One region of the Ureibacillus sp. FSL K6-3587 genome, then DNA from elsewhere that is predicted to be linked to it. Evidence: a T-box and tRNA genes for the amino acid it is inferred to sense, from the RefSeq annotation. Region 1 holds a T-box; the other holds one or more tRNA genes.
The links. The T-box of region 1 lies ahead of ileS (isoleucine--tRNA ligase). A T-box ahead of a tRNA ligase gene usually reads a tRNA of that ligase, here a tRNA-Ile.
Positions count from the first base shown of each region.

Region 1 (15,716 bases):
AAAAAACGAAAAAATCGACATTTCTTTTAACGGAGCTTTTCGGTATTCTGATTCAAATTATGAATGAACTATCCGGTAAAGATGAAAATCTTTCCGGATAGTTCTTTTTTTATGCATAATTTCCCGTTCCATGCAATATTTTGTCAATAAAAACTCCGGATTAGCTCCGACGTTTTGACATTTTCTACATGAGGGTAGTGTTAATCTATCAATAGGAGGACGCTAAAATGATTGGAGAATTGCTCGTACTATACAATACGTTATTTAATTACTTCCTATTAAAGTTTACGAAGGAAATAACGGGATTGTATGTAAAAAAACGAAGGTTGTTGTTCAGTGCATTCATTAGCGGACTCGTGTCATCAATTCTCTATCAATCTTTTATAGGGGCTCTTGCAAGTTTTGTTCTTCTAATTGGACTCGCTTTCTCCTTTCGGATTCAAACCTTGCTGAAACAGGGCACAGTGCTGCTTGTGGCCACCTTTTTTCTGGGAGGGCTTTTGACCAGTTTATTGCCCTTCCTGCTCAGGCAATCCGATCTCATTTTTTTTATCTTTTGTTTAAGTATCGCTGTTCTCAGTTTAACTTTTATTCATTCGAAATGGAGAAATATGACAAAGGAGAGGTTGCAGCAATCATTCGTTGTTGATTGCGAATTGGAGCTCTTCCAAAAATCGTATTCGTTGAAAGGATTCATTGATACGGGAAATGAATGTGTGGAGCCGATCAGCGGCAAACCGGTTCATTTCTTATCGTATCAGGCGGTGGAAGAGAAACTGCCGAAAGAGTTAAAAGAGGGATTGCTTTCGTGGGACGAAAAGAATCCTTATCAACTAACAATGTTTCCTGACTTTATGTACCCTAAAATCAGAATTTTGAAGTTGTCAACGGTACAAAAAGAAACGTCAACCGCTCTTGCCTTTCGCTTTGAACGTCTGATTCTTTACGGAAACATAAAGAAGGAAATATTGGAAGAATATGTGGTATTTACCCGACACGATGCCCGGTTTCCGCAGAATGCACAAATGATACTCCACGTTTTAGCGTTGAACTAATTCATAAAGGGGGAGAATGGTTGTTTGAAAGACTAAAAGAGCTTCTTTTGAAAATATTCAGTAAGTTTCGTACTAAAAAAACATACTATATAGGAGGTCATGATTCATTGCCAGTACCATTGTCCAGAGAAGAAGAAATGTCTGTAATTGAAGCATTTATGAATGGTGATATGAAAGCGCGTGATACATTGATTGAAAGAAACTTGCGTCTTGTTGTTTATATTGCGAGACGTTTCGATAACACCGGCACGCCAATTGAGGATTTGATCAGCATCGGCTCTATCGGATTAATCAAAGCCATCGAAACATACAATAAAGAAAAAAATATCAAACTTGCCACATATGCTTCCCGATGCATCGAAAATGAGATTTTGATGCACTTGCGAAAGACAAGTCGTATGAAAGGCGAAGTCTCTTTAGATGAACCATTGAACTCGGATCCTGATGGGAATGAACTCCTATTATCAGATATTTTAGGCACGGATGAAGAAATTATTATGAATGATGTTGAAAAGAAAATTGAGCGTGCATCGATGTTTGAAGCGATCAACGGATTAAGCGAACGGGAAAGATATATTATGGAATGCCGGTTCGGTCTCAACGGCAAAAAGGAAATGACGCAGAAAGAAGTGGCGGATCACTTGGGAATATCCCAATCCTATATTTCCCGATTAGAAAAGAAAATTATATCTGAGTTGAGAGAATCCTTGAACCAACCAATCTCATAAGGAATTGGTTGAAATTGGACGCTCAACGCACGCATATTCTTTTCCTTTTCGGACAAACTTAAAAAACAATCCAAGAGATAAAAGTCTGGAGGAAAAGAAGATGGTGCGTACAAAAGTCGAGCTTTGCGGTGTTGATACTGCTTCTTTGCCGGTATTAAAACATGAAGAAATGAGAGAGTTGTTTGTCCGTCTAAAAAATGGTGATACATCCGTAAGAGAACAATTGGTGATCTGCAATCTGCGGCTCGTGTTGAGCATTGTAGGCAGATTCTCTTATCGGGGAGAACAAGCGGATGACTTGTTCCAAGTTGGATGTATCGGATTATTGAAAGCCATCGACCATTTCGATTTAAAACATAATGTACGATTTTCGACATATGCTGTACCGATGATAATTGGAGAAATACGCAGACATTTAAGGGACCATCATGCCCTTCGCGTATCAAGATCCTTGAGAGATATTGCTTATAAAGCGATGCAGGCAAAAGAAAAATTCATTTCAGAAAATTTATATGAACCATCCATTGAACAAATTGCCGAAATGATTGATATGAAAAAAGAAGACGTGCTCTATGCTTTGGATGCGATTCAAGATCCTCTTTCCCTTCAGGAGCCGATTTATTCTGACGGCGGAGACGCTGTCTACATCATGGACCAATTGAGGGATGAAGATGTGTCGGAAGATCAATGGGTTGCATATGTAAGCGTAAAGGAAAGTATTCAAAAGTTGGATGAACGCCAACAATTGATTCTGGCAAAGCGGTTTTACTATGGCGAAACACAAACAGAAATCGCAAAATCCCTCGGAATATCACAAGCCCAAATTTCTAGACTTGAAAAAAATGCCATTGAGACAATGCAAAAAGACTATAAATATGGATAATGTTTTGTTCCGTCTAATCCAACGCACTTTTCACAAGTGCGTTTTTATTTTTAAAAGAGGAAGAACTGCAAGAGGTCAAATAAGGTTGTGAAACATAAAATAGAATTGAATTCATTGTCTTTGACACTTTTTTAATTAAACGTATACATTTTCCGATTGGTTTAGCTGTCTTTTTATGGGTGAATGATTAGAGAAATTGTGAAATTTTATGATTGTTCTCATGAATTGATCAGATTTAGTGATAACTGAGAATATAGTCTGGTTGAAAGGAGATTCCCTTGAAGTTTTCAGAAGTGCAGCAAAAAGAGATCATTGAGGCGGGAAGCGGACGGTTTATCGGGTACATTATCGATGCTGAAGTATGCGAACAAACGGGCATGATCACAGCTTTTCTTGTAGCGGAACCAAAAAAACTATTCAACTTTTTCCAAGGAGAAGAGGCAATCCAAAAAGTGCTGATCAGTGATATTTTAGTGATTGGGAAAGATGTCATTTTAGTTAAAGGTATTTCTTAATGCCGCTATTTCATTGAAAAATCGAGAGTTGATTGATAAAATGAAAGAAACTATTGTTGTAAAGAAAAGATGGGATTCAATATGGCTAGCATTCGGGAAAACTTGGAAATCATACAGCAAAGAATAGAAGACGCAAAAACAAGGGCACATCGAAAAGATAATCATATTCAAATAATCGCAGTAACAAAACAAGTTTCGGTTGAACGAACAAAAGAAGCATTGGAAGCCGGCATCATCCATCTCGGAGAAAATCGTCCGGAAGGGTTGCTCGCAAAAAAAGAAGCGATTCAAGATCAAGCCATCTGGCATTATATTGGCACTTTGCAATCAAGAAAAGTAAAAAAAGTCATCAATGAAATCGATTATTTGCACTCTTTGGACCGTATGAGCTTGGCGGAAGAAATTGAGAAGCGGGCTGTAAACCCGGTAAAATGTTTTGTTCAAGTCAATGTATCCGGCGAAGAATCCAAACATGGTTTAAGCAAGGAAGAAGTGATACCATTTATTCAATCTTTGGAAAAGTTCAGCAAGATTCAGGTTGTCGGTTTAATGACGATGGCGCCAAATACGGATGACAAAGAAGTGATTCGGAAAGTCTTTCGTGGATTGAAAGAATTACAACAAGAGATTGCAAATTTAAATTTGCCCTACGCACCTTGTCAAGAATTATCGATGGGTATGTCCAACGATTACGAGATTGCGATTGAAGAAGGGGCCACATTTATTCGGATCGGAACAGCTCTTGTTGGATAGGAGGTTGGAAAGATGGGCATGTTCAGCAAAATAAAAAATTTCTTTTACTTGGAAGAAGAAGAAGAGCAAGTTCAACCATCAATGAATGAACCGGTCGCATTGCCGCAAGAGACTGTAACAAGAAAAACAACGAAAAAAATCGTCAATAGCCATGGCGAAGAAAAAACGTTGAATGTCATCAACATTCAATCGGCCAATGCTTTGAAAAATGCCAAAGTCGTCATTGTTGAACCAAGAGTGTATGCAGAAGCGCAGGACATCTCTGAACATTTGAAAAATAAACGTGCCATCATCGTCAATCTTCAGCGGATTGACCGTGAAGCAGGATTGCGAATTATTGATTTTTTGAGCGGAACCGTCTATGCTTTAGGTGGAGATATTCAACGTATCGGTGATAACATCTTCCTATGCACACCGGACAACGTGGAAGTGCAAGGCGAAATATCCGGATACTTTTATGACGATATATGAAAATAGTGAGGTAATAAAGAATCTATGGACATAACAGATATTATATCTTTTGCTTTCAGAATTTATACGCTAATGTTGATTATTTACATTTTAATGTCATGGATACCTGCATCCAGGGATACAGCTTTGGGACAATTTTTGGAAAAATTGTGCGAACCTTATTTGGGATTTTTCCGTAAATTCATTCCTCCAATTGGAATGATCGATTTTTCTCCGATTATCGCTTTAATTGTGCTGACATTTATCGAGCAGGGAATTTATAATTTGTTGCATATGCTATTTTATTAAATGGATGCGGCTCAATGGGGAGTCACATCCATTTTATATAATGTTCCGATTTTACTTGAATATTCATGTGCCGGTTGTAAGAAAAAGTACTGAGAGAGTTGACGCCATGCAAAATATTATGCAACATTTTCGCAAAGATGAGCATCCTTTTATTGAAAGGGTCATCGAGTGGAAAAAAGAAGTGGAAGATCGCTACGCCCCTAAATTGACCGCTTTTTTGGATCCACGGGAACTTCATATTGTTCAGTCCATTGTGGGCAATCATGACGGACTATCCGTTTATGGCGAAGGAATGTTTCAGGAAGCGGAGAGGAAAAGGGTTTATATCGCTCCTTCTTATTTTATTCCGACAATGGAAGATTACGACATTACCGTTTTACAGTTGACCTTTCCATCCAAGTTTGTCCAATTGAAGCATCCGGATGTGTTAGGTGCATTGCTTTCCCTTGGAATTGACCGGAAACACTTCGGTGATATCCGTATTGACGAGGAAACGATCCAGTTTGCCTGTACATCGGAAATCGCCTCGTATGTAAAAACAAACTTAAAAAAAGTGGGAAAAATTCATGTCCGGATCCAAGAACTTGAAAACATGGATCAACTGATTCCTCCGCAAGGGGAATGGAAGGAGCAACGGCTGACGGTATCTTCCATGAGACTGGATGCGGTTTTATCAAGCAGTTTTAATCTTTCGAGGCAAAAATCCCAAAACTTGATTCGGGGAAGCAAAGTAAAAGTGAACTTTGCCCTTTGCGAAGAAACGGCTTTTGAACTGCAAGAGGGCGATTTGGTCTCCTGCCGGGGATATGGACGTTTCAAAATTGATGGAATCGAAGGGCGAACGAAGAAGGAGAAGATCCGATTAGTCATCAGTCAAATCGAGAGAAAGTGAATTGTATAAAAAAATTTACTGTCAAGAACAACATTGATGGGTATAATAGGAATATGCCTATATTTTTGATTAAAGGAGTGCGAAACGATGCCACTATCACCTCTTGATATACATAATAAAGAATTTACGAGGTCTTTCCGAGGCTATGCGGAAGACGAGGTCAATGAATTTTTGGACCAGATTATTAAAGATTATGAGCTCTTGCTCCGGGAGAAAAAAGAGCTGGAAGATAAAGTGAAACAAATGACGGAACAAATGGAACACTTCAATACGATGGAAGAAACGCTCCAAAAATCCATTGTCGTTGCACAAGAGGCTGCGGAAGAAGTGCGCAGAAATGCCCAGCAAGAGGCAAAGCTCATCATTAAGGAAGCGGAAAAAAATGCGGACCGCATTGTGAATGAAGCGTTGGCCAAAGCGCGCAAAATTACGATTGAAATCGACGCTTTGAAAAAACAGTCCAAAGTATTCCGCAACCGTTTCAAAATGTTGGTGGAAGCCCAATTGGACTTGCTGAATTCCGATGATTGGGATCATTTAATGGAGTATGATGTGGGCCTTACGGAAATACAAGAGCAATTCAAGCAGGATGACGATGAAGAATATTATAGAAAAAGTGCGACTGAGCAGGAAAAATTGTAACAATTTTCTTACTACTTGACTGACTCCCATGATTTTCATATACTGATACACAGAAATTTAATACAAGCGGCTGACAGGTGTTGAAGGAGAGAGTATTTTTTGCTGGCGGTCATATAGCGATTCGAGGACGGTGGAAGCTCGAACAAGCGGCAAAAAAGAAAATCACTCCCGAGCCAAATCACTGAAAGGAAAGTAAGTGATTTCGTCCACACGACGTTACAGTGTCATGAGGCAGCGTCGGAGCTTTTCCTTTTTCTGCGTTGTGAACAAGGGTGGTACCACGGGTAATCGTTTCTCGTCCCTAAGGGATAGAGAAACTTTTTTTATTTTGGGGGAAATTCTTTTTTGCCTATTCCTTTATGCAGTTAAAAAAGGATTTTAAAAGGGTGTCAAAATTTTAGAAGGAGGAAATTCAATGGTAGAGTACAAAGATACGTTATTAATGCCGAAAACCGATTTTCCGATGAGAGGAAATCTGCCGGTCAACGAACCAAAAATCCAAGCAAAATGGGCGGAAATGGATATTAACAAGCTGGTGTTGGAGCGTACGAAAGGCCGTCCGGAATTCGTATTGCATGATGGCCCTCCATATGCCAACGGAGATATTCATATCGGCCACGCATTGAATAAAATCATCAAAGATATGATCAACCGCCACCGTTCCATGACAGGATACCATGTTCCTTATATTCCTGGTTGGGATACCCACGGACTTCCGATCGAGCATGCTTTGACGAAAAAAGGCGTGAACCGCAAAGAAATGTCGGTTGCCGAATTCCGCAAACTTTGCGAAGAATATGCCTACGAACAAATCGAAAATCAAAAGGCCCAATTCAAGCGTTTAGGCGTACGTGGTGATTGGGAAAATCCTTACATTACATTAAAACCTGAATTCGAAGCCCGCCAAATTGAAGTGTTCGGCCGCATGGCGGAGAAAGGGTACATTTACAAAGGGTTGAAACCTGTTTACTGGTCTCCTTCTTCCGAGTCTGCATTGGCGGAAGCGGAAATTGAATATAAAGATGTGAAATCACCTTCCATTTACGTGAGCTTTGAAATCAAAGACGCAAAAGGTGTTGTTCCTGAAAATGCAAAATTCATCATCTGGACAACTACCCCTTGGACAATTCCGGCCAACTTAGGAATTTCCGTCAACCCTGAATTTACTTATGCCGTTGTGAAAGTGGATGGCAACTTATATATCATTGCAAAAGAATTGATTGAAAATGTTTCAAAAGAAATTGGATGGGAACAAGTTGAAATCGTTCAAGAAGTGAAAGGCCAACAATTGGAATACATTGTGGCGAAACATCCATTCTATGACCGCGATTCTTTAGTCATGGTAGGGGAACACGTCACATTGGATGCAGGTACCGGATGCGTTCACACAGCGCCCGGCCACGGGGAAGACGACTATATCGTAGGGAAAAAATACGGTTTGGATGTATTGAGCCCAATCGATGACCGGGGCTGCTATACAAATGAAGCCCCAGGATTTGAAGGCATGTTCTATGATGATGCCAATAAAGTGGTGACTGAAAAATTAAAAGAGGTCGGAGCTTTATTAAAATTAAATTTCTTTACGCACTCCTATCCACATGACTGGCGTACGAAAAAACCGGTGATTTTCCGTGCAACGCCGCAATGGTTCTGTTCAATCGAGCCGTTCCGTGATCAGTTATTGGAAGCGATTGAAAATACGACATTTACTCCTAGCTGGGGTAAAATCCGCCTTTACAACATGATCCGTGACCGCGGAGACTGGTGCATTTCCCGTCAACGGGCTTGGGGTGTGCCAATTCCGGTATTCTATGCTGAAAATGGCGAGGAGATTATTACGCCGGAAACGATTGCTCATGTGGCCAATTTATTCCGTGAACACGGTTCCAATATCTGGTTTGAAAGAGAAGCGAAAGATTTATTGCCTGAAGGTTTCACGCATCCAGGAAGCCCGAATGGAAAATTCACGAAAGAAAAAGACATTATGGACGTTTGGTTCGACTCCGGTTCCACTCATCAAGGCGTGCTTGTGGAACGGGGCATGAAATATCCTGCCGACCTTTATTTGGAAGGTTCCGACCAATATCGTGGATGGTTCAACTCATCTTTGATTACATCGGTTGCCATCAACGGCTTTGCACCATATAAAGGCATTCTGTCCCACGGCTTCGTTCTTGATGGCGAAGGACGTAAAATGAGTAAATCTCTTGGAAATGTCATTGTTCCTGAACAAGTAATGAAACAGTATGGTGCGGACATTCTCCGTTTGTGGGTGGCTTCTGTGGACTATACAGGCGATGTGCGCATTTCGGTGGATTTATTGAAACAAATTTCCGAAGTATACCGTAAAATCCGGAATACGCTTCGTTATTTACACGGAAATTTATTTGATTTTGATCCGAAAAAAGACCGTGTACCATATGAAAACTTACGAGAAGTGGATCAATATATGTACATGCGCTTGCAGGAAGTATTGAAACAAGTGCGCGCCGCTTATGACCGGTATGACTTCTCTGCGGTTTACCATTCCATCAACAACTTCGTTTCTGTTGAATTGTCTGCATTCTATTTGGATGTGGCAAAAGACGTCGTTTATATCGAAGCGCCAAACAATCCAGACCGCCGCGCAATGCAAACGGTGATGTACGATTGCTTGCTCACATTGTTGAAAATCTTGACACCGATCCTTCCGCATACAACGGATGAATTGTGGTCTTATTTAAATGAGGAAGAGCCGTCTGTACAATTGACAGACTTCCCGGAAGTGGATGAACGCAGCAACTTTAAAGAACTCAAAGAAAAATGGAGTAAAGTGATGGACATCCGCGATGAAGTGCTTAAAGCCCTTGAAGAAGCGCGTAATGAAAAAGTCATCGGTAAACCATTGGATGCCAAAGTGGTGGTTTATACAGATGATGAAGAAGTATTGTCATTATTGAATGATGAAAAAGTCGATTTCAAACAAATTTCCCTTGTATCTCAATTTGTGGTTGCCGGAAGCAGAAAAGATGCCCCTGAAAATGCGATTGCATTAGAAAAAACATCCATCGCTGTAGAAAAAGCGGATGGGGAAAAATGCGAGCGCTGCTGGTCTTACTCTGAAACGGTCGGCCAAAACGAAAAACATCCGACATTATGTTCCCGCTGCGCTGAAATTGTGATCAATCATTACGAATAATGTTCTTGCCGCCCTTGAATTTGCGATTGCAATTCAAGGGCGTTTTTTTTTTTTTGATCAGTTGGAATTGGCAAGAAAACAAAGTAATAACAAATAAGGGATGCATCGTAAGCCCGAATTCAAATGACGCATTGAAAAACTTAAAACAGGGATTAAAAAAGCGTACCTATTAGTACGCATGACAAATAGCCCTACAATCTTGAATTTTTTCAGATTGAGGGCTATTTTGCTATTGCACATGATTCACGTATATTTTTAGACCAAGGCAAGTAGCGATCGATTATTTCTGGTTGCTGATGGATTGGGAGGTTTGGGAGTTCTGTCAATACTTTGACCAAGTATTGATAGAAATCAATTCCATTAGCTTTTGTCGTTTCAGCTAAACTCAAACAAACGGCATTGGCATCAGCTCCCAATTCACTCACAGAGAAAAGCCAGTTCTTCCGACCAATCACACTCGGACGAATCGCATTTTCTGCTGGGTTATTGTCAATCGCAATTCGACCGTCATATAGAAATGCTTTTAGACCTTCGGCATGTTTCAAGGTATAGTTTGCCGCTTCCGCAAGGGCACTTTTGCCGTAAAAAGGAGATTCATCTACCCATTGTAAGAATTCTTCCACAATCGGTTTGGAATATTTTTTTCGTGCTTTTCGACGTTTGCTTGGTGAAAGTTTCTTAAACTTTCGTTCCAATTCGTAGAGTCGATTACAATATTCTACACCTTTTTCGGCGTTTTTACTGTTGGCTTTTAGCCATTTTCTACGCACATGTGCCCAACAATTGGCGAATGTGACGTTAGGTAAACCAGCGTATGCAGAATATCCGTCACAAATGATGGTTCCCTTGAACTTTTCCACGAAGTCTTTTAAAACTTCCCGACTTCGCGATAACGCACTATGAAACATGACGATGGTCGGCCCTTGAGAAGCAACGCTTCGGAATACCCAGTTATAAGCATTAGACTGAGCCGACTTTCCATCCGAACGGTTGAGTATTTGAGCGTATGTTTCATCAATATGAAGAATTGATTTTTTCATAAGGAGCTCTTTCATACGATGGTAGATTGGATGAAGCCAATCCTCCGCGATTCGAATCACCCAGTTCGATAAATTTTTATCGTTTGTAAGGAGACCATAATGGTTCCATTCCTTTACCTGGCGATATAAAGGTAAATATTGAACAAACTTATCGTAGATGATTTTTGCCAAGACCGTTGGTCCAGCAATACTTCGTTGAATCGCTGGTTGTGGTGCTTTGCCTCGTTTGATTTGTGAATTTTTGCTGAGATCTTTTTTACAATTCCTGCACTCATAAGCGTGTTCGATATGTCGAACACGCTTCACAATAGCCGGTATAAATTTTGCTTCCTCACGAACAATCGTGCTGCCGATCTCTGTCATCTGAGATTGACAACACTCGCATTGTAAGTTTTCAGGGTGATGATGAATTTCTTCAATTTCTAAACCATCCACGAAGAAATCGTTTCGTTTCTTTTTATGTATTTTACGAACAACTGTATAGGTAACAGTGTCCGTGCTTTGTTCTTCTGTGTGCTCAGGTTCGTTAAAAAAAGAGTCATCATCAAATAAAGAACATTGTCCATCTGGAGCTTGGTACTTTGATTTTTCTGATTTTGAGCCATAAAGAAGCTTTGTTAAATAGCGAACTTGTTGTGACAACGATTCAATTTGTTTCAACAGTTCTTCATTTCTCTTATTGGATTGCGCGAGTTGTTCTTCTAATAATTGAATTAATTTTTCATTCGAATCATTGCTCACATCATTCACCACATTTCCGTCCAAATTCAATAATGTCTTGATTATATCACTAGTAATCATTGGTTAAAAGACACCTTTTTTAGATTTTTGTATGGCTTTCGGTTGATGAATTGTGAGTCCTTCAAGTAACCAACGAAGTTGTTGTTGCGTGAGCCGACGAACTTCATTTTTATTTCGTGGCCATTGGAGTTTGCCATTATCCAATCGTTTATAAAGCATAGCGAAGCCATCTCCATCAAAGTATAAACATTTATAACGATCTTTCCTTCGACCGCAAAACAAGAAGATTGCCTCGCTGTATGGATCGAGTTCGAATGAATCCTGAATTAGCGTTGCTAGACCGTCGATTCCTTTTCGCATATCTGTATGACCGCAAATGATATAGATATTTTTGCATTTTGTAAAATCATGAATCATTTCGATTCAACTCCCTGATAACCGCTTGAAGTAATTGAGGTTTGACACCGGGGTAGAAGGAGATTTTACACTGATTGGATTGAATGACGCATATTGGTCTGAGTGGACCACGACTTGCTGGGGATGGAGTTGGATCAGATTTGGACTCTAATTTTACAGGCACGATATTGAGTTTTTCCGTTGTCAAAAAAAGAACACCTCCTCTGTAATTGTTACTTTCATCTTACAGGGAGGTGTCATTGATTTATAGGCGTTGTTTGATTTCGGGCTTACGATGCATCTGCACTAAAGGGGTTCTCAACCGCACCAAAGGCATGTCCATCTGCACCAAAGGAGCTCTCATCCACACCAAAGGGGAATCCATCTACACTAAAGGGATTCTCAACCGCACCAAAGGGATATTCATCTGCACTAAAGGGTTCTCATCAAACAAAAAACCCTATCTTCTGCAAAGAACAGGATATGCATCCCATGACCCTTACATAAGAAAGAGAAGATTTTCTGTATTAATTGAAGGAATATGTTAGAATAATGGAGATATATAGGCAAACGGGGGAAAGAATGTGTTTAAATACTACAGTTTAGCACTTTTCGTCATTATAATGGATCAGCTTACAAAATGGTTTATCGTAAAAAATATGGAAGTAGGGGATCGAATCGCAATTTGGGATCCTTGGCTTGGCATCTTAAGCCACCGGAACCGGGGGGCTGCCTGGGGAATGCTCCAAGGGCAAATGTGGATCTTTTATCTGGTTACACTCATTGTGGTGATTGCGGTAATTTATTATTTTCATAAAGAAGGGAAAAATAAGCCATTGCTAGGCATCAGCTTAATGATTTTATTGGGCGGGGCGATTGGCAACTTTATTGATCGGGTTTTCCGCGGAGAAGTTGTTGATTTTATTGATGTGTTCATTCCGATCATCAATTATGATTTTCCAATTTTTAATGTTGCCGATGCAGCGTTGACGATTTCAGTCATCATGCTAATCATTGCATTGTTTAAGGAAGATCAAAACGGAAAGAAAAAGGTGGAACAATGACAGTAACAATCACGATTGAAGCAGCATACGCAGGAGAACGGCTTGATAAAGCGTTATCTACAATTCAAGGGGAATGGTCCCGGACACAAATTTCCAACTGGATTGAAGATGGCCTTGTAACGGTAAATGGCAAGGAAGTAAAGGCCAAATATAAAGTCAAAGAAGGGGACGTTGTCGAAGTCGAAGTTCCTGAACCGGAAGAACTGGAAGTCATCCCTGAAAATATAGACTTGGATATTGTGTATGAGGATTCGGATGTCATAGTGGTGAACAAGCCAAAGGGAATGGTGGTTCACCCTGCTCCAGGGCATATGACAGGGACATTGGTGAATGGATTGATGTATCATTGCAAAGATTTATCCGGAATTAATGGCATCCTTCGCCCGGGAATTGTTCACCGCATCGATAAAGATACTTCAGGATTGTTGATGGTTGCCAAAAATGACATGGCCCATAACGGTCTTGTCGAACAGTTGATGAATAAAACGGTGAAAAGAAAATATACCGCATTAGTTCATGGACATATTCCCCATAATAAGGGGACCATTGATGCACCAATCGGCCGGGATCCGAAAGATCGCCAAAAACAGACGGTGGTAGATAATGGAAAAGAAGCCATTACCCACTTCGAAGTAATTGAACGGATCGGCGGTAAATATACGCTGGTGGAGTGCCGATTGGAAACAGGCCGCACCCACCAAATTCGCGTTCATATGAAATATATCGGTTATCCTTTGGTGGGAGACCCGAAATATGGTCCGAAGAAAACCATCGATTTTGGCGGACAGGCATTGCATGCGGGGGTTTTGGGATTTGTTCATCCCAGAACGAAGGAATATCTGGAATTTGAAGTGCCATTGCCGGATGATTTTGTGAACTTACTTGAACAATTAAGAAAAGAAGGTTGACTTGGGAGATAATTAGTTCTATACTTTACAACAGTAAAAAATTAAATAGGAAATACCTTTAATGGCAGTCCAGAGAGGCTGAAAAGGTAAAAGATATGTTGGTGAAGAAGTTTATACCCTATCATATTTTTCCAGTTTTATAAGAATGGGTATACTGTATCTTCATATGCAAAGAATTATTATACCAACATAATATTTTACTGTAATTTCAACCTCTTAAGCAGACGCTTAGGGGGTTTTTTTATGCCCGTAAAAAATACTCTTGGGAAAAGGAGGAATTCGAAAATGGCCGAAGTGACAGAATTGTTGGATGCCCAGGCCATGAACAGGGCGCTCACAAGAATTGCTCACGAAATTATTGAGCGCAATAAAGGGATCGATAAAGTCATTCTGGTAGGCATAAGAACCCGCGGAACCTATCTCGCGAGGAGATTGGCTGAGAAGATCGAAAAAATTGAAGGGAAAAAGGTTCGCACCGGCGAGTTGGACATTACATTATACCGCGATGATTTATCCACAAAATTTGTTGGTGACGAGCCGAAAGTTCAACAAGTGGATATTGATTATGTTGTGAACGATCAAAAGATTGTGCTTGTGGATGATGTGCTTTATACAGGAAGAACTGTTAGGGCGGCTTTGGATGCTGTGATGGATTTGGGACGGCCAGCCCAAATTCAATTGGCGGTATTAATCGATAGAGGACATAGAGAGTTGCCGATTCGCGCAGATTATGTAGGAAAGAACATTCCGACATCAAGTTCAGAGAGAATCGTTGTTCAAGTCACAGAAGTAGATGGGAAAGATCAGGTAACTTTACACAAAACAAATTAAACAGATAGAGGGGTAACAATATGACAAACAAAGTTATTGATATTCATGAAAAGCCGCCTGGTGGACAGTTAATCACATTAAGTTTTCAGCACATGTTTGCAATGTTTGGTTCAACGATTTTAGTGCCGCAATTGGTTGGATTGAGCCCGGCGATTGCGCTTTTAACAAGTGGTATTGCTACAATCATCTTTTTGCTTGTAACACAATTTAAAGTGCCCGCTTATTTGGGTTCATCCTTTGCTTTTATTACACCGATGCTGTTGGTATCCGGGGGATTGGATCCGGAAGGCGCCGCAGTACATCCTGGAAACGCCATGATTGGTGCAATGGCAGTCGGTTTGGTTTATGCCGTCGTTTCTTTACTGATTTATAAAAGTGGTTACAAGTGGATTATGAGATTATTGCCGGCTGTTGTGGTTGGTCCGGTCATCATGGTAATCGGACTTGGACTTGCAGGTACAGCGGTGGACATGGCAATGAATATTTCCGTTGAGCAATTGAATCCTGATACAGGTGAAACGGAACTGGTAAAACAATATAGCGGTTGGCATTTTTCCGCAGCTTTGGTGACTTTGTTTGCGGCGATTATTTTCAATGTGTACTTTAAAAATATTCTTAGTGCGATGCCGATCCTTTTAGGGCTGGTCGTTGGATACATATATTCCGCAATCATTGGTATCGTGGATTTTACAAAAGTGAAAGAAGCATCATGGTTCGCTTTGCCGGACTTTTTAATTCCTGGCGTCCATTATGAGTTTCATGTAACGACAAACATTTTATTGGCAATGGTTCCAATCGTTATCGTAACGATTTCAGAACATATCGGACACCAATTGGTTTTAGGAAAAATCGTTGAACGGAATTATATTAAAGATCCAGGATTGCACCGTTCCATCCTTGGGGACGGACTTGGAACATTTGTCAGTGCGTTAATCGGTGGTCCTCCAAAAACGACTTACGGTGAAAATATCGGTGTATTAGGGATTACAAAAGTGTATTCGGTGTATGTGATAATGGGAGCAGCTTGTATCGCCATCTTGCTTTCATTCTTTGGAAAAGCGATGGCGCTCGTACAAACGATTCCGACATCCGTACTTGGCGGCATTTCCATCCTATTGTTCGGTATTATCGCCTCCAGCGGTCTCCGCATGATTGTTGATAATAAAGTGGATTTCGGCAAAAACCGCAACATGGTCATTGCTTCTGTCATTCTGGTAGTTGGAATCGGCGGTGCGGCCATCCGGTTCTCCGAAACGTTTTCGATTGAAGGTATGGCACTTGCGGCGATTATCGGTGTAATCCTAAACTTGGTTCTTCCAGGCAGAGATAAA
Region 1 is NZ_CP151969.1:141,178-156,893, reverse strand. It holds gene NSS77_RS00780 (sigma-E processing peptidase SpoIIGA) at 228-1,055, shown strand; gene sigE (RNA polymerase sporulation sigma factor SigE) at 1,076-1,783, shown strand; gene sigG (RNA polymerase sporulation sigma factor SigG) at 1,884-2,666, shown strand; gene NSS77_RS00765 (YlmC/YmxH family sporulation protein) at 2,945-3,181, shown strand; gene NSS77_RS00760 (YggS family pyridoxal phosphate-dependent enzyme) at 3,263-3,934, shown strand; gene NSS77_RS00755 (cell division protein SepF) at 3,947-4,405, shown strand; gene NSS77_RS00750 (YggT family protein) at 4,430-4,693, shown strand; gene NSS77_RS00745 (YlmH/Sll1252 family protein) at 4,800-5,585, shown strand; gene NSS77_RS00740 (DivIVA domain-containing protein) at 5,673-6,227, shown strand; T-box leader at 6,299-6,533, shown strand; gene ileS (isoleucine--tRNA ligase) at 6,643-9,405, shown strand; gene NSS77_RS00730 (IS66 family transposase) at 9,627-11,246, opposite strand; gene tnpB (IS66 family insertion sequence element accessory protein TnpB) at 11,250-11,603, opposite strand; gene lspA (signal peptidase II) at 12,167-12,646, shown strand; gene NSS77_RS00715 (RluA family pseudouridine synthase) at 12,643-13,554, shown strand; gene pyrR (bifunctional pyr operon transcriptional regulator/uracil phosphoribosyltransferase PyrR) at 13,840-14,385, shown strand; gene NSS77_RS00705 (solute carrier family 23 protein) at 14,406-15,716, shown strand, end outside.

Region 2 (15,716 bases), 1.3 Mb from region 1:
GTTGTCCGGAATTATTGGGCGTAAAGCGCGCGCAGGCGGTCTCTTAAGTCTGATGTGAAAGCCCCCGGCTCAACCGGGGAGGGTCATTGGAAACTGGGAGACTTGAGTGCAGGAGAGGGAAGCGGAATTCCATGTGTAGCGGTGAAATGCGTAGAGATATGGAGGAACACCAGTGGCGAAGGCGGCTTCCTGGCCTGTAACTGACGCTGAGGCGCGAAAGCGTGGGGAGCAAACAGGATTAGATACCCTGGTAGTCCACGCCGTAAACGATGAGTGCTAGGTGTTAGGGGGTTTCCGCCCCTTAGTGCTGCAGCTAACGCATTAAGCACTCCGCCTGGGGAGTACGGTCGCAAGACTGAAACTCAAAGGAATTGACGGGGGCCCGCACAAGCGGTGGAGCATGTGGTTTAATTCGAAGCAACGCGAAGAACCTTACCAGGTCTTGACATCCCGCTGACCGCCATGGAGACATGGCCTTCCCTTCGGGGACAGCGGTGACAGGTGGTGCATGGTTGTCGTCAGCTCGTGTCGTGAGATGTTGGGTTAAGTCCCGCAACGAGCGCAACCCTTGTCCTTAGTTGCCATCATTCAGTTGGGCACTCTAAGGAGACTGCCGTACAAATACGGAGGAAGGTGGGGATGACGTCAAATCATCATGCCCCTTATGACCTGGGCTACACACGTGCTACAATGGGTGGTACAAAGGGCGGCAAACCCGCGAGGGGGAGCGAATCCCAAAAAGCCACTCTCAGTTCGGATTGCAGGCTGCAACTCGCCTGCATGAAGCCGGAATCGCTAGTAATCGCGGATCAGCATGCCGCGGTGAATACGTTCCCGGGCCTTGTACACACCGCCCGTCACACCACGAGAGTCTGTAACACCCGAAGTCGGTGAGGTAACCCTCCGGGAGCCAGCCGCCGAAGGTGGGACAGATGATTGGGGTGAAGTCGTAACAAGGTAGCCGTATCGGAAGGTGCGGCTGGATCACCTCCTTTCTAAGGATATAAACGGAAAACATTAACGTTTTGGGTTCAGTTTTGAAGGTTCATGCCTTCAATCAAGAGTTTTGTTCTTTGAAAACTGGATAAACGACATTGAAAGCAAGAAATTTACTGTAAGCTCTTAATTTTTAGGTTAAGTTAGTAAGGGCGCACGGTGGATGCCTTGGCACTAGGAGCCGATGAAGGACGGGACTAACACCGATATGCTTCGGGGAGCTGTAAGTAAGCTTTGATCCGGAGATTTCCGAATGGGGCAACCCACTGCTCGTAATGGAGCAGTATCTTAACGTGAATTCATAGCGTTAAGAGGGCACACCCAGGGAACTGAAACATCTAAGTACCTGGAGGAGAAGAAAGAAACATCGATTCCCTGAGTAGCGGCGAGCGAAACGGGAACAGCCCAAACCAAGAGGCTTGCCTCTTGGGGTTGTAGGACACTCTATACGGAGTTACAAAAGGATGGGTTAGACGAACCGTTCTGGAAAGGACGGCCGTAGAAGGTAACAGCCCTGTAGTCGAAAATCCATCCTCTCCAGAGTGGATCCTGAGTACGGCGGAACACGTGAAATTCCGTCGGAATCCGGGAGGACCATCTCCCAAGGCTAAATACTCCCTAGTGACCGATAGTGAACCAGTACCGTGAGGGAAAGGTGAAAAGCACCCCGGGAGGGGAGTGAAAGAGAACCTGAAACCGTGTGCCTACAAGTAGTCAGAGCCCGTTAACGGGTGATGGCGTGCCTTTTGTAGAATGAACCGGCGAGTTACGATTACGTGCAAGGTTAAGTCGAGGAGACGGAGCCGCAGCGAAAGCGAGTCTGAATAGGGCGAAAGAGTACGTGGTCGTAGACCCGAAACCAGGTGATCTACCCATGTCCAGGGTGAAGGTGAGGTAACACTCACTGGAGGCCCGAACCCACGCACGTTGAAAAGTGCGGGGATGAGGTGTGGGTAGCGGAGAAATTCCAATCGAACTTGGAGATAGCTGGTTCTCTCCGAAATAGCTTTAGGGCTAGCCTCGCGTAACGAATACTGGAGGTAGAGCACTGTTTGGACTAGGGGCCCACCTCGGGTTACCGAATTCAGACAAACTCCGAATGCCAGCTATTTAGACGCGGGAGTCAGACTACGAGTGATAAGATCCGTGGTCAAGAGGGAAACAGCCCAGACCACCAGCTAAGGTCCCAAAGTAACCGTTAAGTGGAAAAGGATGTGGCGTTGCTTAGACAACCAGGATGTTGGCTTAGAAGCAGCCATCATTTAAAGAGTGCGTAATAGCTCACTGGTCGAGTGACGCTGCGCCGAAAATGTATCGGGGCTAAACGGTTCACCGAAGCTGTGGATTCGTGCTTCGCACGAGTGGTAGGAGAGCGTTCTAAGTGCGCAGAAGTCAGACCGGAAGGACTGGTGGAGCGCTTAGAAGTGAGAATGCCGGTATGAGTAGCGAAAGATGGGTGAGAATCCCATCCACCGAATGACTAAGGTTTCCTGAGGAAGGCTCGTCCGCTCAGGGTTAGTCGGGACCTAAGCCGAGGCCGAAAGGCGTAGGCGATGGACAACAGGTTGATATTCCTGTACCACCTCCCCGCCGTTTGAGCAATGGGGGGACGCAGGAGGATAGGGAAAGCACGCCGTTGGTCGCGCGTGTCCAAGCCGCAAGGCGGGGAAGTAGGCAAATCCGCTTCCCGTAACGCCAAGCGGTGATGGGGAGCCTCTTTGGAGGCGAAGTTCCTGATTTCACACTGCCAAGAAAAGCCTCTAGCGAGGCGGGAGGTGCCCGTACCGCAAACCGACACAGGTAGTCGAGGAGAGAATCCTAAGGTGAGCGAGAGAACTCTCGTTAAGGAACTCGGCAAAATGACCCCGTAACTTCGGGAGAAGGGGTGCTCATTGGGGTGCAAGCCCCGATGAGCCGCAGTGAATAGGCCCAGGCGACTGTTTATCAAAAACACAGGTCTCTGCAAAACCGCAAGGTGACGTATAGGGGCTGACGCCTGCCCGGTGCTGGAAGGTTAAGAGGAGGAGTTAGCGCAAGCGAAGCTCCGAATTGAAGCCCCAGTAAACGGCGGCCGTAACTATAACGGTCCTAAGGTAGCGAAATTCCTTGTCGGGTAAGTTCCGACCCGCACGAAAGGCGTAACGATCTGGGCACTGTCTCAACGAGAGACTCGGTGAAATTATAGTACCTGTGAAGATGCAGGTTACCCGCGACAGGACGGAAAGACCCCGTGGAGCTTTACTGTAACCTGATATTGAATTTCGGTGCAACTTGTACAGGATAGGTAGGAGCCGTAGAAGGGGGAGCGCCAGCTTCCCTGGAGGCGCCCTTGGGATACTACCCTGGTTGTACTGAAATTCTAACCCGCAAGCCTGATCGGCTTGGGAGACAGTGTCAGGTGGACAGTTTGACTGGGGCGGTCGCCTCCCAAAAGGTAACGGAGGCGCCCAAAGGTTCCCTCAGAATGGTTGGAAATCATTCGCAGAGTGTAAAGGCATAAGGGAGCTTGACTGCGAGACCTACAAGTCGAGCAGGGTCGAAAGACGGGCTTAGTGATCCGGTGGTTCCGCATGGAAGGGCCATCGCTCAACGGATAAAAGCTACCCCGGGGATAACAGGCTTATCTCCCCCAAGAGTCCACATCGACGGGGAGGTTTGGCACCTCGATGTCGGCTCATCGCATCCTGGGGCTGTAGTCGGTCCCAAGGGTTGGGCTGTTCGCCCATTAAAGCGGTACGCGAGCTGGGTTCAGAACGTCGTGAGACAGTTCGGTCCCTATCCGTCGTGGGCGCAGGAAATTTGAGAGGAGCTGTCCTTAGTACGAGAGGACCGGGATGGACACACCGCTGGTGTACCAGTTGTCTTGCCAAAGGCACAGCTGGGTAGCTATGTGTGGACGGGATAAGTGCTGAAAGCATCTAAGCATGAAGCCCCCCTCAAGATGAGATTTCCCATTGCATAAGCAAGTAAGATCCCTCAAAGACGATGAGGTAGATAGGTCCGAGGTGGAAGCACGGTGACGTGTGGAGCTGACGGATACTAATCGATCGAGGACTTAACCAAAAGAAAAGCTTTCAATGCCGTTATCCAGTTTTGAGAGAACAAATGAAGGAGGATTAGCTCAGCTGGGAGAGCATCTGCCTTACAAGCAGAGGGTCGGCGGTTCGATCCCGTCATCCTCCACCATATATGCCGGTGTAGCTCAATTGGTAGAGCAACTGACTTGTAATCAGTGGGTTGAGGGTTCGATTCCTTTCGCCGGCACCATCATGAGCCATTAGCTCAGTGGTAGAGCATCTGACTTTTAATCAGAGGGTCGAAGGTTCGAGTCCTTCATGGCTCATCACATTATTATATTTGAATGGAACATTTGATTCAGCGGCTTATTTTTCGCGGAAGTAGTTCAGTGGTAGAACACCACCTTGCCAAGGTGGGGGTCGCGGGTTCGAACCCCGTCTTCCGCTCCAAAAAGCCGGGGTGGCGGAATAGGCAGACGCACAGGACTTAAAATCCTGCGGTAGGTGACTACCGTACCGGTTCGACTCCGGTCCTCGGCACCAACATGAAGATGAAGCGCCAGTAGCTCAATTGGATAGAGCGTCTGACTACGGATCAGAAGGTTGTGGGTTCGACTCCTGCCTGGCGCGCCATAAAAGAAAAGGGACCGGGAAGTAGCTCAGCTTGGTAGAGCACTTGGTTTGGGACCAAGGGGTCGCAGGTTCGAATCCTGTCTTCCCGACCATAGAAACGGGGCATTAGCTCAGCTGGGAGAGCGCCTGCTTTGCACGCAGGAGGTCAGCGGTTCGATCCCGCTATGCTCCACCATAACATATAAATCAATTGGCGGCGGTGTAGCTCAGCTGGCTAGAGCGTACGGTTCATACCCGTGAGGTCGGGGGTTCGATCCCCTCCACCGCCATCCCAAGGACCTTTAGCTCAGTTGGTTAGAGCAGACGGCTCATAACCGTCCGGTCGCAGGTTCGAGTCCTGCAAGGTCCACCAAAGGTTGAAAAGGAAACATGGAGGAATACCCAAGTCTGGCTGAAGGGGTCGGTCTTGAAAACCGAGAGGCGGGTCAAACCGCGCGGGGGTTCGAATCCCTCTTCCTCCACCATTAATATATAAAATTATCGCGGGGTAGAGCAGTCTGGTAGCTCGTCGGGCTCATAACCCGGAGGCCGCAGGTTCAAATCCTGCCCCCGCAACCAAACGGTTCCGTGGTGTAGTGGTTAACATGCCTGCCTGTCACGCAGGAGATCGCGGGTTCGAGTCCCGTCGGAACCGCCATATAAAGTGGTTCAGTAGCTCAGTCGGTAGAGCAAAGGACTGAAAATCCTTGTGTCGGCGGTTCGATTCCGTCCTGAACCACCATTTATATGCGGGTGTAGTTTAATGGTAAAACCTCAGCCTTCCAAGCTGATGTCGTGGGTTCGATTCCCATCACCCGCTCCAAACGAGGGCCTATAGCTCAGCTGGTTAGAGCGCACGCCTGATAAGCGTGAGGTCGATGGTTCAAGTCCATTTAGGCCCACCATAATATTCCGAAGTAGCTCAGTGGTAGAGCAATCGGCTGTTAACCGATTGGTCGTAGGTTCGAATCCTACCTTCGGAGCCATGACGGAGAAGTACTCAAGAGGCTGAAGAGGCGCCCCTGCTAAGGGTGTAGGTCGGGGTAACCCGGCGCGAGGGTTCAAATCCCTCCTTCTCCGCCATTCATACATGGCCCCTTGGTCAAGTGGTTAAGACACCGCCCTTTCACGGCGGTAACACGGGTTCGAATCCCGTAGGGGTCATAAAATTTTAATTAAAAAATAAAAAAATATATTGAAAACCTTAGCGTTTATGATAAAATAATTCTTGTCTTTGAAATAATAAGTCTAGTGACGATGGCAAAGAGGATACACCCGTTCCCATACCGAACACGGAAGTTAAGCTCTTTAGCGCCGATGGTAGTTGGGGGCTTCCCCCTGCGAGAGTAGGACGTCGCTAGGCTTAAATGGAGGATTAGCTCAGCTGGGAGAGCATCTGCCTTACAAGCAGAGGGTCGGCGGTTCGATCCCGTCATCCTCCACCATATATGCCGGCGTAGCTCAATTGGTAGAGCAACTGACTTGTAATCAGTGGGTTGAGGGTTCGATTCCTTTCGCCGGCACCATCGTGAGCCATTAGCTCAGTGGTAGAGCATCTGACTTTTAATCAGAGGGTCGAAGGTTCGAGTCCTTCATGGCTCACCATTTATTATGCGGGTGTGGCGGAACTGGCAGACGCACTAGACTTAGGATCTAGCGCCTTACGGCGTGGGGGTTCGACTCCCTTCACCCGCACCATATTTACATCATGCGGAAGTAGTTCAGTGGTAGAACACCACCTTGCCAAGGTGGGGGTCGCGGGTTCGAACCCCGTCTTCCGCTCCAAAAAGCCGGGGTGGCGGAATAGGCAGACGCACAGGACTTAAAATCCTGCGGTAGGTGACTACCGTACCGGTTCGACTCCGGTCCTCGGCACCAACATGAAGATGAAGCGCCAGTAGCTCAATTGGATAGAGCGTCTGACTACGGATCAGAAGGTTGTGGGTTCGACTCCTGCCTGGCGCGCCATAAAAGAAAAGGGACCGGGAAGTAGCTCAGCTTGGTAGAGCACTTGGTTTGGGACCAAGGGGTCGCAGGTTCGAATCCTGTCTTCCCGACCATAGAAACGGGGCATTAGCTCAGCTGGGAGAGCGCCTGCTTTGCACGCAGGAGGTCAGCGGTTCGATCCCGCTATGCTCCACCATAACATATAAATCAATTGGCGGCGGTGTAGCTCAGCTGGCTAGAGCGTACGGTTCATACCCGTGAGGTCGGGGGTTCGATCCCCTCCACCGCCATCCCAAGGACCTTTAGCTCAGTTGGTTAGAGCAGACGGCTCATAACCGTCCGGTCGCAGGTTCGAGTCCTGCAAGGTCCACCAAAGGTTGAAAAGGAAACATGGAGGAATACCCAAGTCTGGCTGAAGGGGTCGGTCTTGAAAACCGAGAGGCGGGTCAAACCGCGCGGGGGTTCGAATCCCTCTTCCTCCACCATTAATATATAAAATTATCGCGGGGTAGAGCAGTCTGGTAGCTCGTCGGGCTCATAACCCGGAGGCCGCAGGTTCAAATCCTGCCCCCGCAACCAAACGGTTCCGTGGTGTAGTGGTTAACATGCCTGCCTGTCACGCAGGAGATCGCGGGTTCGAGTCCCGTCGGAACCGCCATATAAAGTGGTTCAGTAGCTCAGTCGGTAGAGCAAAGGACTGAAAATCCTTGTGTCGGCGGTTCGATTCCGTCCTGAACCACCATTTATATGCGGGTGTAGTTTAATGGTAAAACCTCAGCCTTCCAAGCTGATGTCGTGGGTTCGATTCCCATCACCCGCTCCAAACGAGGGCCTATAGCTCAGCTGGTTAGAGCGCACGCCTGATAAGCATGAGGTCGATGGTTCAAGTCCATTTAGGCCCACCATAATATTCCGAAGTAGCTCAGTGGTAGAGCAATCGGCTGTTAACCGATTGGTCGTAGGTTCGAATCCTACCTTCGGAGCCATGACGGAGAAGTACTCAAGAGGCTGAAGAGGCGCCCCTGCTAAGGGTGTAGGTCGGGGTAACCCGGCGCGAGGGTTCAAATCCCTCCTTCTCCGCCATTCATACATGGCCCCTTGGTCAAGTGGTTAAGACACCGCCCTTTCACGGCGGTAACACGGGTTCGAATCCCGTAGGGGTCATAAAGCCCGGGACAACATTGGATTGTCCCGGGCTTTTATTGTAAAAAAGAAAACCCCCTGCTAGGCAGGGGGTTCCGTATAGCTTATAGCGAGGTATTAAAAAAGATCCCACTTGATGCTAAAATAAATTTTGGTTCGCCAACCAAATTTTAGTATCAAGGAGGGACCTATTATGTCTTCTGACATAAATAGTTTAGCACATACTAAATGGAATTGTAAGTATCACATTGTATTTGCGCCAAAATATAGAAGACAGATAATCTATGGAAAGATAAAGAGGTCCTTTGTCAAATAGTGTTGGTGAAAAAATTTTGTGACTTTCCTGGTATATGCAACCGCACAACTTAGAGGAACTTCGATTCCTCTAAGCTTTTTTCATTGTCATTAAATTTTGGGTGATCAGAATCCGAGTTTTAAAATGTCGGAAACAGCGATAGCCGAAAGAAATACGTTTTATCACCTTAATTTTGTTATTAATCCCTTCTAAAATACCGTTGTTATAATCGTATTTCATTGTATTCTCCACGTAATTTATGTATTTGTTTATGGTCTTGATGGCGGTTCTCATATAGCTGGAAACGCTGTTCCACTTATTCTTCAAGGTTTTTTTCAAGTGCTCAAAGTCTTTTGTTTTGATGTAATGTCGAACGTATTGGTATAACTCATAGGACTCCTTTAATTCAGAATCTAGGTTCATGATGTAGTGTAGAATATCCACCTCACACATGAGTTTTTTAAAGCAGCGATGATATGTATAGTTTTTATAATCGAGTTTTGTTTGATCTTTCAGAAGGAGTTTCCAGTATTTTTTCAACTTATTGTAATTCTTTTTATCCCGCTTCATGACGTTGATGCGGGTTTTATTTAAAGCTCTGCTAAATAGTTGGAGGATATGGAATTTGTCGATGATGATTTTCGCTTTAGGGAACACTTCGTGAATTAAGGAAATATAAGGACTATACATGTCGATGACAATCGTTTTTACCGCGTTTCTCGCCTTCTTGGAATACCGCAAGAAATACTCTTTGAGGACATGCAATCTCCGATCCTCTACGATATCCACAATCTCTCCCGTTTCAGCGTTGCAGAAAATAAAGGACATCGCTCCAGCTGCAGATTTAACGGATTTAAACTCGTCAAAACACAAATGCTTTGGAAGGTAATGAACATTCGGTTGATAGTAGCTATAAAAGCTATCAATGACACGACTGACAGTGGCATGAGAAACATGATGTTTCAAGGCAATATCTTTTTCGGAGATTTTATCTTTGGCGTCTAAAGCAATCGATACTTTGGTATGGTTGGAAATACAACAGTTTTTAGCCACAATGTCGGTTTGTAAAGTAAAAGTGGAATGGCAATGTTTACAGTAATAGCGTTGTTTACGGAGCTTCAAATACGTAGGATAACCGAAAACACTCGGCATTTTGATAAGGGTCGTTTTAAATCCGTGTTTAATGATTTGATCATCAAAGACATGGCCACAGGCATCACAAGCTTTAGGTTGATACGTTAACGTGCCATGAAAGACTTTCGCTTTTACGTGTTTGATTGTTTCGATAGAACAAAAATTTTCATCATCGAAGATGATATTTTTGTCTTTTATATTGAGTAGATTTCGTATAGAATGTTGGTGAGACATGTGACACAACTCCTTTGGGAAATGTGGTTTGGCGATTACATTTTACCAGAGTTTGTCACATGTCTCATTTTTTTGCGTAAAAAATTGGTGTTGGTTGTATCCACCAACACCAAATATTATAGAGCCGATAAAGAAAGATATAGGACAAATATTAAGACAACTATGTGAAAGAAAAGGTGTAGAAATTATTGAAGCTACCGCATGTAAAGACCACATACATATGTTGGTTAGTATTCCACCGAAATTAAGTGTTTCATCATTCGTGGGATATTTAAAAGGAAAAAGTAGTTTAATGATATTCGATCGACATGCCCATTTAAAATATCGATATGGAAACAGAAAATTTTGGTGTAGAGGATTTTATGTGGATACGGTAGGCAGAAATAAAAAGGTAATAGAAGAATATATTCGAAATCAAATACAAGATGATATCATTGCGGATCAACTCAGTATGGAAGAATTTATTGATCCATTTACAGGTGAAGAGATAAAAAGAAAATCGAGGAAAAAATAAAAGAGACCCTTTAAGGGTCAGCTGGAAAAGTAGTGCGGTTGGCGAACCATTCGATGCCCCTTTAGGGGTTGGCCAGTAATAAAGGCTTCTAGCCGCAGAACAAACCACCCGTTCACACGGGTGGTTTTGATTGTGACTATGAACTTCGTAGTGGAACTTTTGGTGAAATGCTATATACTATAATGACAGTAATTATTTTGGGGAGTAGAGAATTGAATGAAAATAATAGACTTACATTGTGATGTATTAACAAAATTAGCCCAATTTGAGAATGCCAATTTCCGCAATGATTCCAGAATCTATTCAAATTATGAAAGACTCAGAGAAGGCAATGTAAAAGTCCAAGTATTTGCCATTTTTATTCATCCAAGCATACCGAAAGAACAAAAATTCCAAGAAGTAATGCGCCAAATTGAGGCTTTCCATAAATTCGTTTTAAAAGAGCCGGGAATGGTTCATATTACAAATTGGAAACAAATTGATGATCTTGAAGATGGTCAAATTGGAGCCGTGTTAAGTTTAGAAGGCTGTGATGCCATCGATGATGATATGGAAAAGCTGAGAGTCATTTTAGACGCAGGGGTCAAAATTGTTGGATTGACGTGGAATTATGAAAATAAAGTAGGTTATGGGGCATCCGAAGATTCGACAAAAGGAATAAAACCTTTTGGGAAAAAAGTGATTGAACTGTTAAATGATCGGGATATTATCATTGATGTGGCCCATTTGAACGAAAGAGGATTTTATGATTTAATGCCGCTTGCCAAATATGTGATTGCCAGCCATTGCAACTCCCGGACACTTTGCGACCATCCGAGAAATTTAACGGATGAGCAGGTGAAAATGCTCGTTGAAAAAGGCGGGCGTATCCACGTTGTTTTCTATCCTCCGTTGATTGAGAAGGAAAAGGAAACAACAACGATCGAAAAATTAGTGGAGCATATAAAATATTTGTCAAATTTGGTTGGCGTGGAACATATCGGTTTTGGTTCCGACTTTGATGGCATGGATCCGTTATCCGTGAGCAATTTATCAAATGCTTCCGAATTTCCAAATATCATTAAAACTTTAAGAAATGAATTTACAAAAGAAGAAGTAAAACTATTTTCAGAAGATGGATTTTTAAATTATGTTAAGAAATTGGCATAAAGATTTGTCAATACAGGATGTTTTCCGTTTTACGTTGCCGAGAGTCTCCCTCCGGCAATTTTTTTGTTTAGGGGAATGAAAGAAACCTTTGGAGGAAAGATAAAAGTATTATAATTAATACATAAAAAATGATATGATAAAATAGATATTGCTTGTTCGGAAAGGCAATTAAAAAGTAGGAATAGAGAAGCAGAAAGTAAGATTCTGCTATTTTTATGGAAAAGAAATCGCTTTTTACGGAGGTTTTTTTCATGCAGCATAAGTGGTTAAAAACCACTGAAGTTGAAGTGGCATCAAACAAATTGTCTTTTTATATTGAAACGATTGAAGTGAATCAATTGTCTCCGTTGGCATTTTTTGCGGCGGGAGAAAAGAAATATAAAGGGGAAAGATTTTTTTGGCAAAATCGGGAGAAAACATTGACGATTGTAGGCCTTGGACAAGCAATCGCCTTTGAGAATAGATCAGGTCATCAGAGATTTGACGAGATCGAATATCAATGGAAAGAATTGACGAAAAATATTGTGATGGAAGAACAGGAGCCTCAACCAATACTGTTTGGCGGCTTTACCTTCGATCCTGAAAATAAGGAAAGCGGTGAATGGGACGGGTTCCCTCAAAGCTACTTTACGGTAGCCACTTTCCAGTTAATTAAACAGCATGAGAAAACATATGTCAGCATTCATTTGATTACGGATCAGCAAGATTCATCCAATCTTTTTGATGAATTGAGGGAAGAGCGGGATCGGTTGATTCATGCTGCCCAAGTGAAAGAATTGAAGACATATGATAAGCCGGAAATATTATCGGTTCATGAACGGAATAAAGAGGATTATTTTCAAGCCGTTGAAAGCGTTACGAATTTGATTCGCAATCAAGAAGCGGATAAAGTGGTCATTGCCCGTTCATTGGAATTGGAGTTTAAAGATTCCGTCTCCTCTCCCCAAGCCATTTATCAAATCATGAATGAGCAGCCGGAAAGTTTTTTGTTTGGCCTTGAACGCAAGAATCTGTTGTTTTTTGGCGCAACTCCGGAACGTTTAGTGAAAGTGGAAAATCAATATGCTTATTCTGCTTGTGTTGCCGGCTCCATCAGAAGGGGAACGACGGCAAAAGAAGATAAATGGTTGGGCGAACAATTGTTGAGTGATTCCAAAAATTTAATCGAGCATCAATATGTAGTCGATATGATTGAAAGCACCTTTAAGAAGCTTTGCGCCCAATATAAAGTGCCAAAGCGGCCAAAATTATTGAAAATCCGGGATATCCAACATTTATATACGCCTGTGGAAGGGAAATTATACCAAGATGCATCGATTTTGCAATTGGTGAAACATTTGCATCCGACACCTGCTTTGGGCGGGGCTCCAAGAAGCAAAGCGCTCCAGATGATCCGGGAATTTGAAAAAATGAACCGCGGCTTATACGCAGGGCCAATCGGATGGATGGATGCTGACGGAAATGGAGAATTTGTCGTTGCCATCCGATCCGCAGCGTTGATTGACAATAAAGCTTATTTATATGCAGGTGGCGGTATTGTCGCCGATTCCAATCCGATGACGGAATATGAAGAAACATTAGTGAAGTTTCGTCCGATGTTAAGGGCTCTAGGAGGGCAATTCAATGAGTGAACGTAAGATTTTGACCGACTATGTGTATCAAATTGTCGCTTCCCTTGTACAAAATGGGGTGGAAGATGCGGTGATCAGCCCTGGTTCACGTTCAACGCCGCTAGCCTATGCTTTTGCATCAACGAAAGAAATGAATGTTTACCGTCAAGTGGATGAACGATCCGCAGCGTTTTTCGCCTTGGGACTGGCAAAATCAAAAGCGAAACCGGTTGTATTGCTCTGTACTTCAGGCACTGCAGCCGCAAATTACTTCCCTGCCATCGTGGAAGCGAAATATGCCCGGGTTCCGCTCATTGTCATTACCGCCGATCGCCCCCATGAACTGCGGGAAGTCGGTGCTCCACAAGCGATTAATCAACTTGATTTATATGGCAAGCATGTCAAATGGTTTGCTGAATTCCCGATCCCTGATGATCATAGCCAAACATTGCCGTTTATCGAGCGGCATGTCACACGGGCTGTAGGGATTGCAAACACCCATCCGTTCGGTCCGGTACATATGAATGTTCCATTCCGGGAGCCGTTGCTCATCGATTTCCGGGACGAATTGCCGAAAAGCACGTTTTCCGCCCGTTACAATAGTTCCGTCACACCAAGCACGGAAGCGATGAATGCGCTATCATCGATCATTCGGGAAACAAAAAGGGGGATCATTGTCATCGGCGAACTGGCCCTTGGCACCCATCCAGCATATTTATGGTCGCTTATTCGAAAATTGAAATGGCCGGTTCTTGTGGAAAGTTTATCGAACATGCGGGGGAATGTTCCCGAAGATTGCATGGAGTATGTGATTGCAACCTATGATGCGCTTCTGAAAAGCGAAGAGTTTAAAAAGCGGGCGGGTTGTGATACGGTCATTCGTTTTGGCGCGCAGCCGGTATCAAAATTTTTGACGATCTTCTTGACTGAAATGCAGCCGGCAAATTATGTGGTGATTGATGAGGATCCGTTATTCAGGGATTCATCATCGGTTTCCACCCATTCCATCCATGCTTCCATCGGCAGTTGGCTGGAGGAGATGGAGGTCCATTCATCCATTGAGGAGGAATATCGCATTTTTTGGCAATCAGCGGAACGCATTGCAATGAAGCATATTCAAGCATATAGCGGGCAAGAAAAAGATGAAGGGGCATTCGTTCAATACTTGCTGGAACATTTGCCTGAAAAAAGTGATCTATTTGTCAGCAACAGTATGCCGGTCAGAGATATCGATACTTTTTTATTGCCCACGAAGAGGGATATACAAATATTTGCAAACCGTGGGGCAAACGGCATTGATGGGGTGATTTCCACCGCTTTCGGTTTCTCCAAGGGAAGGAGAGATCGGGAAACTTACTTGCTGATCGGCGATTTGGCGGCATTGCATGATATAAATGCATTTCTGTTAACCCGTTATCAGCCATGCAATATGACGGTCATTGTGTTGAATAATGATGGCGGCGGCATTTTCTCCTATTTATCCCAGGCAACGGTGAAAGAATATTACGAAGATCTTTTCGGAACTCCAACGGCTTTGCAGTTCCATGACGTGGCCCATATGTATGGGATGGACTATGTCATGATGAAAGAATTTGATGAGAGGGAAAAGCTCTTTGAAAAAAGCGGACGTCCTTTAAGATTGATTGAAATCATGACAAACCGGGGTGAAAATGTAGAAGCGCATCGGAGATTATGGCAACAAATACATTCGGAGTTGAAAGAATGGCTACTTTAATGGTTCGTGGAATTCAAGTGAATGTGGAAATTTGGTACGAGAAAGAGAAGGAAACAATCGTTTTATTGCACGGTTTTACCGGATCTACGAAAACATGGCACAGGGTCATCGAACACTTGCCAAGTTCAATAAAAATTGTGACGATTGATTTATTGGGGCATGGCAAAACGGAATCCCCAAAAGATCCATCCCGTTACACGATGATCGAGCAAGTGAAAGATTTGGAAGAAATCTTTCATCAACTCGATTTACATGATTTCACTTTATTGGGGTATTCGATGGGAGGGAGGGTTGCATTGTCATACGCGGCCCGTTTCCCTAAACGGATCAAACGGTTGATATTGGAAAGTGCATCACCGGGGCTCCGGACTGAAGAAGAGCAAGCTGCCAGAAGACAATCCGATGAATCATTGGCTGATGAAATTGAGGAAAAGGGAATCCATTGGTTCGTGGAAAAATGGGAGAATATCCCGCTTTTCGCTTCCCAAAAAACATTGCCCGCTGAAGTGCGGCAAGCCGTTCGTGAGGAGAGATTATCTCAATCGGAAACGGGGCTTGCCAACAGTTTGCGCGGAATGGGGACAGGGGCTCAAGCTTCCCTTTGGCGAAAATTGATCCGTCTCTCAATGCCTGTTTTCCTTATCACCGGCGAACTTGACCAAAAATTTGTTCACATCGCTGAACAGATGGTGGATCAGTTGCCAAATGCACAACATTTGATTGTTCCGAATGCCGGCCATTCAATTCATGTGGAAAATCCGGAACAATTTGCTACAATAATTAAGGGAGTTTTATAAAATTCGGGGAGGTTACTCAAATGGCTCGTGAGTGGAAAACGTTACATACTTACGAAGATATCAAGTATGAATATTACAATGGAATTGCAAAAATCACCATCAATCGTCCTGAAGTGCGCAATGCGTTTCGTCCCAAAACGGTAGAAGAGATGATTGATGCATTCTCCCGCGCCCGTGACGACTCCAATATCGGTGTCATTATCTTGACTGGTGAAGGAGATAAAGCTTTCTGTTCCGGCGGCGACCAAAAAGTGCGCGGCCATGGCGGTTATGTGGGCGATGACAATATCCCTCGCTTAAACGTGTTGGACTTGCAACGTCTAATCCGCGTCATTCCAAAACCGGTTATCGCGATGGTTGCTGGATATGCGATCGGCGGCGGACACGTATTGCATGTAGTATGCGATTTGACAATTGCTGCGGATAACGCCATTTTTGGACAAACTGGTCCGAAAGTCGGTTCCTTCGATGCGGGATACGGTTCCGGCTATTTGGCACGTATCGTTGGACATAAAAAAGCCCGCGAAATTTGG
Region 2 is NZ_CP151969.1:2,301,889-2,317,604, forward strand. It holds rRNA gene NSS77_RS11335 (16S ribosomal RNA) at 1-995, shown strand, start outside; rRNA gene NSS77_RS11340 (23S ribosomal RNA) at 1,133-4,059, shown strand; tRNA gene NSS77_RS11345 (tRNA-Val) at 4,107-4,182, shown strand; tRNA gene NSS77_RS11350 (tRNA-Thr) at 4,188-4,263, shown strand; tRNA gene NSS77_RS11355 (tRNA-Lys) at 4,268-4,339, shown strand; tRNA gene NSS77_RS11360 (tRNA-Gly) at 4,389-4,463, shown strand; tRNA gene NSS77_RS11365 (tRNA-Leu) at 4,468-4,556, shown strand; tRNA gene NSS77_RS11370 (tRNA-Arg) at 4,570-4,646, shown strand; tRNA gene NSS77_RS11375 (tRNA-Pro) at 4,662-4,738, shown strand; tRNA gene NSS77_RS11380 (tRNA-Ala) at 4,746-4,821, shown strand; tRNA gene NSS77_RS11385 (tRNA-Met) at 4,842-4,915, shown strand; tRNA gene NSS77_RS11390 (tRNA-Ile) at 4,922-4,998, shown strand; tRNA gene NSS77_RS11395 (tRNA-Ser) at 5,018-5,110, shown strand; tRNA gene NSS77_RS11400 (tRNA-Met) at 5,128-5,204, shown strand; tRNA gene NSS77_RS11405 (tRNA-Asp) at 5,208-5,283, shown strand; tRNA gene NSS77_RS11410 (tRNA-Phe) at 5,292-5,367, shown strand; tRNA gene NSS77_RS11415 (tRNA-Gly) at 5,375-5,448, shown strand; tRNA gene NSS77_RS11420 (tRNA-Ile) at 5,454-5,530, shown strand; tRNA gene NSS77_RS11425 (tRNA-Asn) at 5,537-5,611, shown strand; tRNA gene NSS77_RS11430 (tRNA-Ser) at 5,616-5,708, shown strand; tRNA gene NSS77_RS11435 (tRNA-Glu) at 5,718-5,789, shown strand; rRNA gene rrf (5S ribosomal RNA) at 5,873-5,988, shown strand; tRNA gene NSS77_RS11445 (tRNA-Val) at 5,995-6,070, shown strand; tRNA gene NSS77_RS11450 (tRNA-Thr) at 6,076-6,151, shown strand; tRNA gene NSS77_RS11455 (tRNA-Lys) at 6,156-6,230, shown strand; tRNA gene NSS77_RS11460 (tRNA-Leu) at 6,239-6,323, shown strand; tRNA gene NSS77_RS11465 (tRNA-Gly) at 6,336-6,410, shown strand; tRNA gene NSS77_RS11470 (tRNA-Leu) at 6,415-6,503, shown strand; tRNA gene NSS77_RS11475 (tRNA-Arg) at 6,517-6,593, shown strand; tRNA gene NSS77_RS11480 (tRNA-Pro) at 6,609-6,685, shown strand; tRNA gene NSS77_RS11485 (tRNA-Ala) at 6,693-6,768, shown strand; tRNA gene NSS77_RS11490 (tRNA-Met) at 6,789-6,862, shown strand; tRNA gene NSS77_RS11495 (tRNA-Ile) at 6,869-6,945, shown strand; tRNA gene NSS77_RS11500 (tRNA-Ser) at 6,965-7,057, shown strand; tRNA gene NSS77_RS11505 (tRNA-Met) at 7,075-7,151, shown strand; tRNA gene NSS77_RS11510 (tRNA-Asp) at 7,155-7,230, shown strand; tRNA gene NSS77_RS11515 (tRNA-Phe) at 7,239-7,314, shown strand; tRNA gene NSS77_RS11520 (tRNA-Gly) at 7,322-7,395, shown strand; tRNA gene NSS77_RS11525 (tRNA-Ile) at 7,401-7,477, shown strand; tRNA gene NSS77_RS11530 (tRNA-Asn) at 7,484-7,558, shown strand; tRNA gene NSS77_RS11535 (tRNA-Ser) at 7,563-7,655, shown strand; tRNA gene NSS77_RS11540 (tRNA-Glu) at 7,665-7,736, shown strand; partial or broken gene NSS77_RS11545 (transposase) at 7,909-8,016, shown strand; gene NSS77_RS11550 (ISL3 family transposase) at 8,101-9,378, opposite strand; partial or broken gene tnpA (IS200/IS605 family transposase) at 9,506-9,892, shown strand; gene NSS77_RS11560 (dipeptidase) at 10,109-11,041, shown strand; gene NSS77_RS11565 (isochorismate synthase) at 11,293-12,672, shown strand; gene menD (2-succinyl-5-enolpyruvyl-6-hydroxy-3-cyclohexene-1-carboxylic-acid synthase) at 12,665-14,386, shown strand; gene menH (2-succinyl-6-hydroxy-2,4-cyclohexadiene-1-carboxylate synthase) at 14,374-15,183, shown strand; gene menB (1,4-dihydroxy-2-naphthoyl-CoA synthase) at 15,204-15,716, shown strand, end outside.
Region 2: it encodes a tRNA-Ile, which carries the amino acid that the T-box ahead of ileS (isoleucine--tRNA ligase) is inferred to sense. The anticodon was not compared.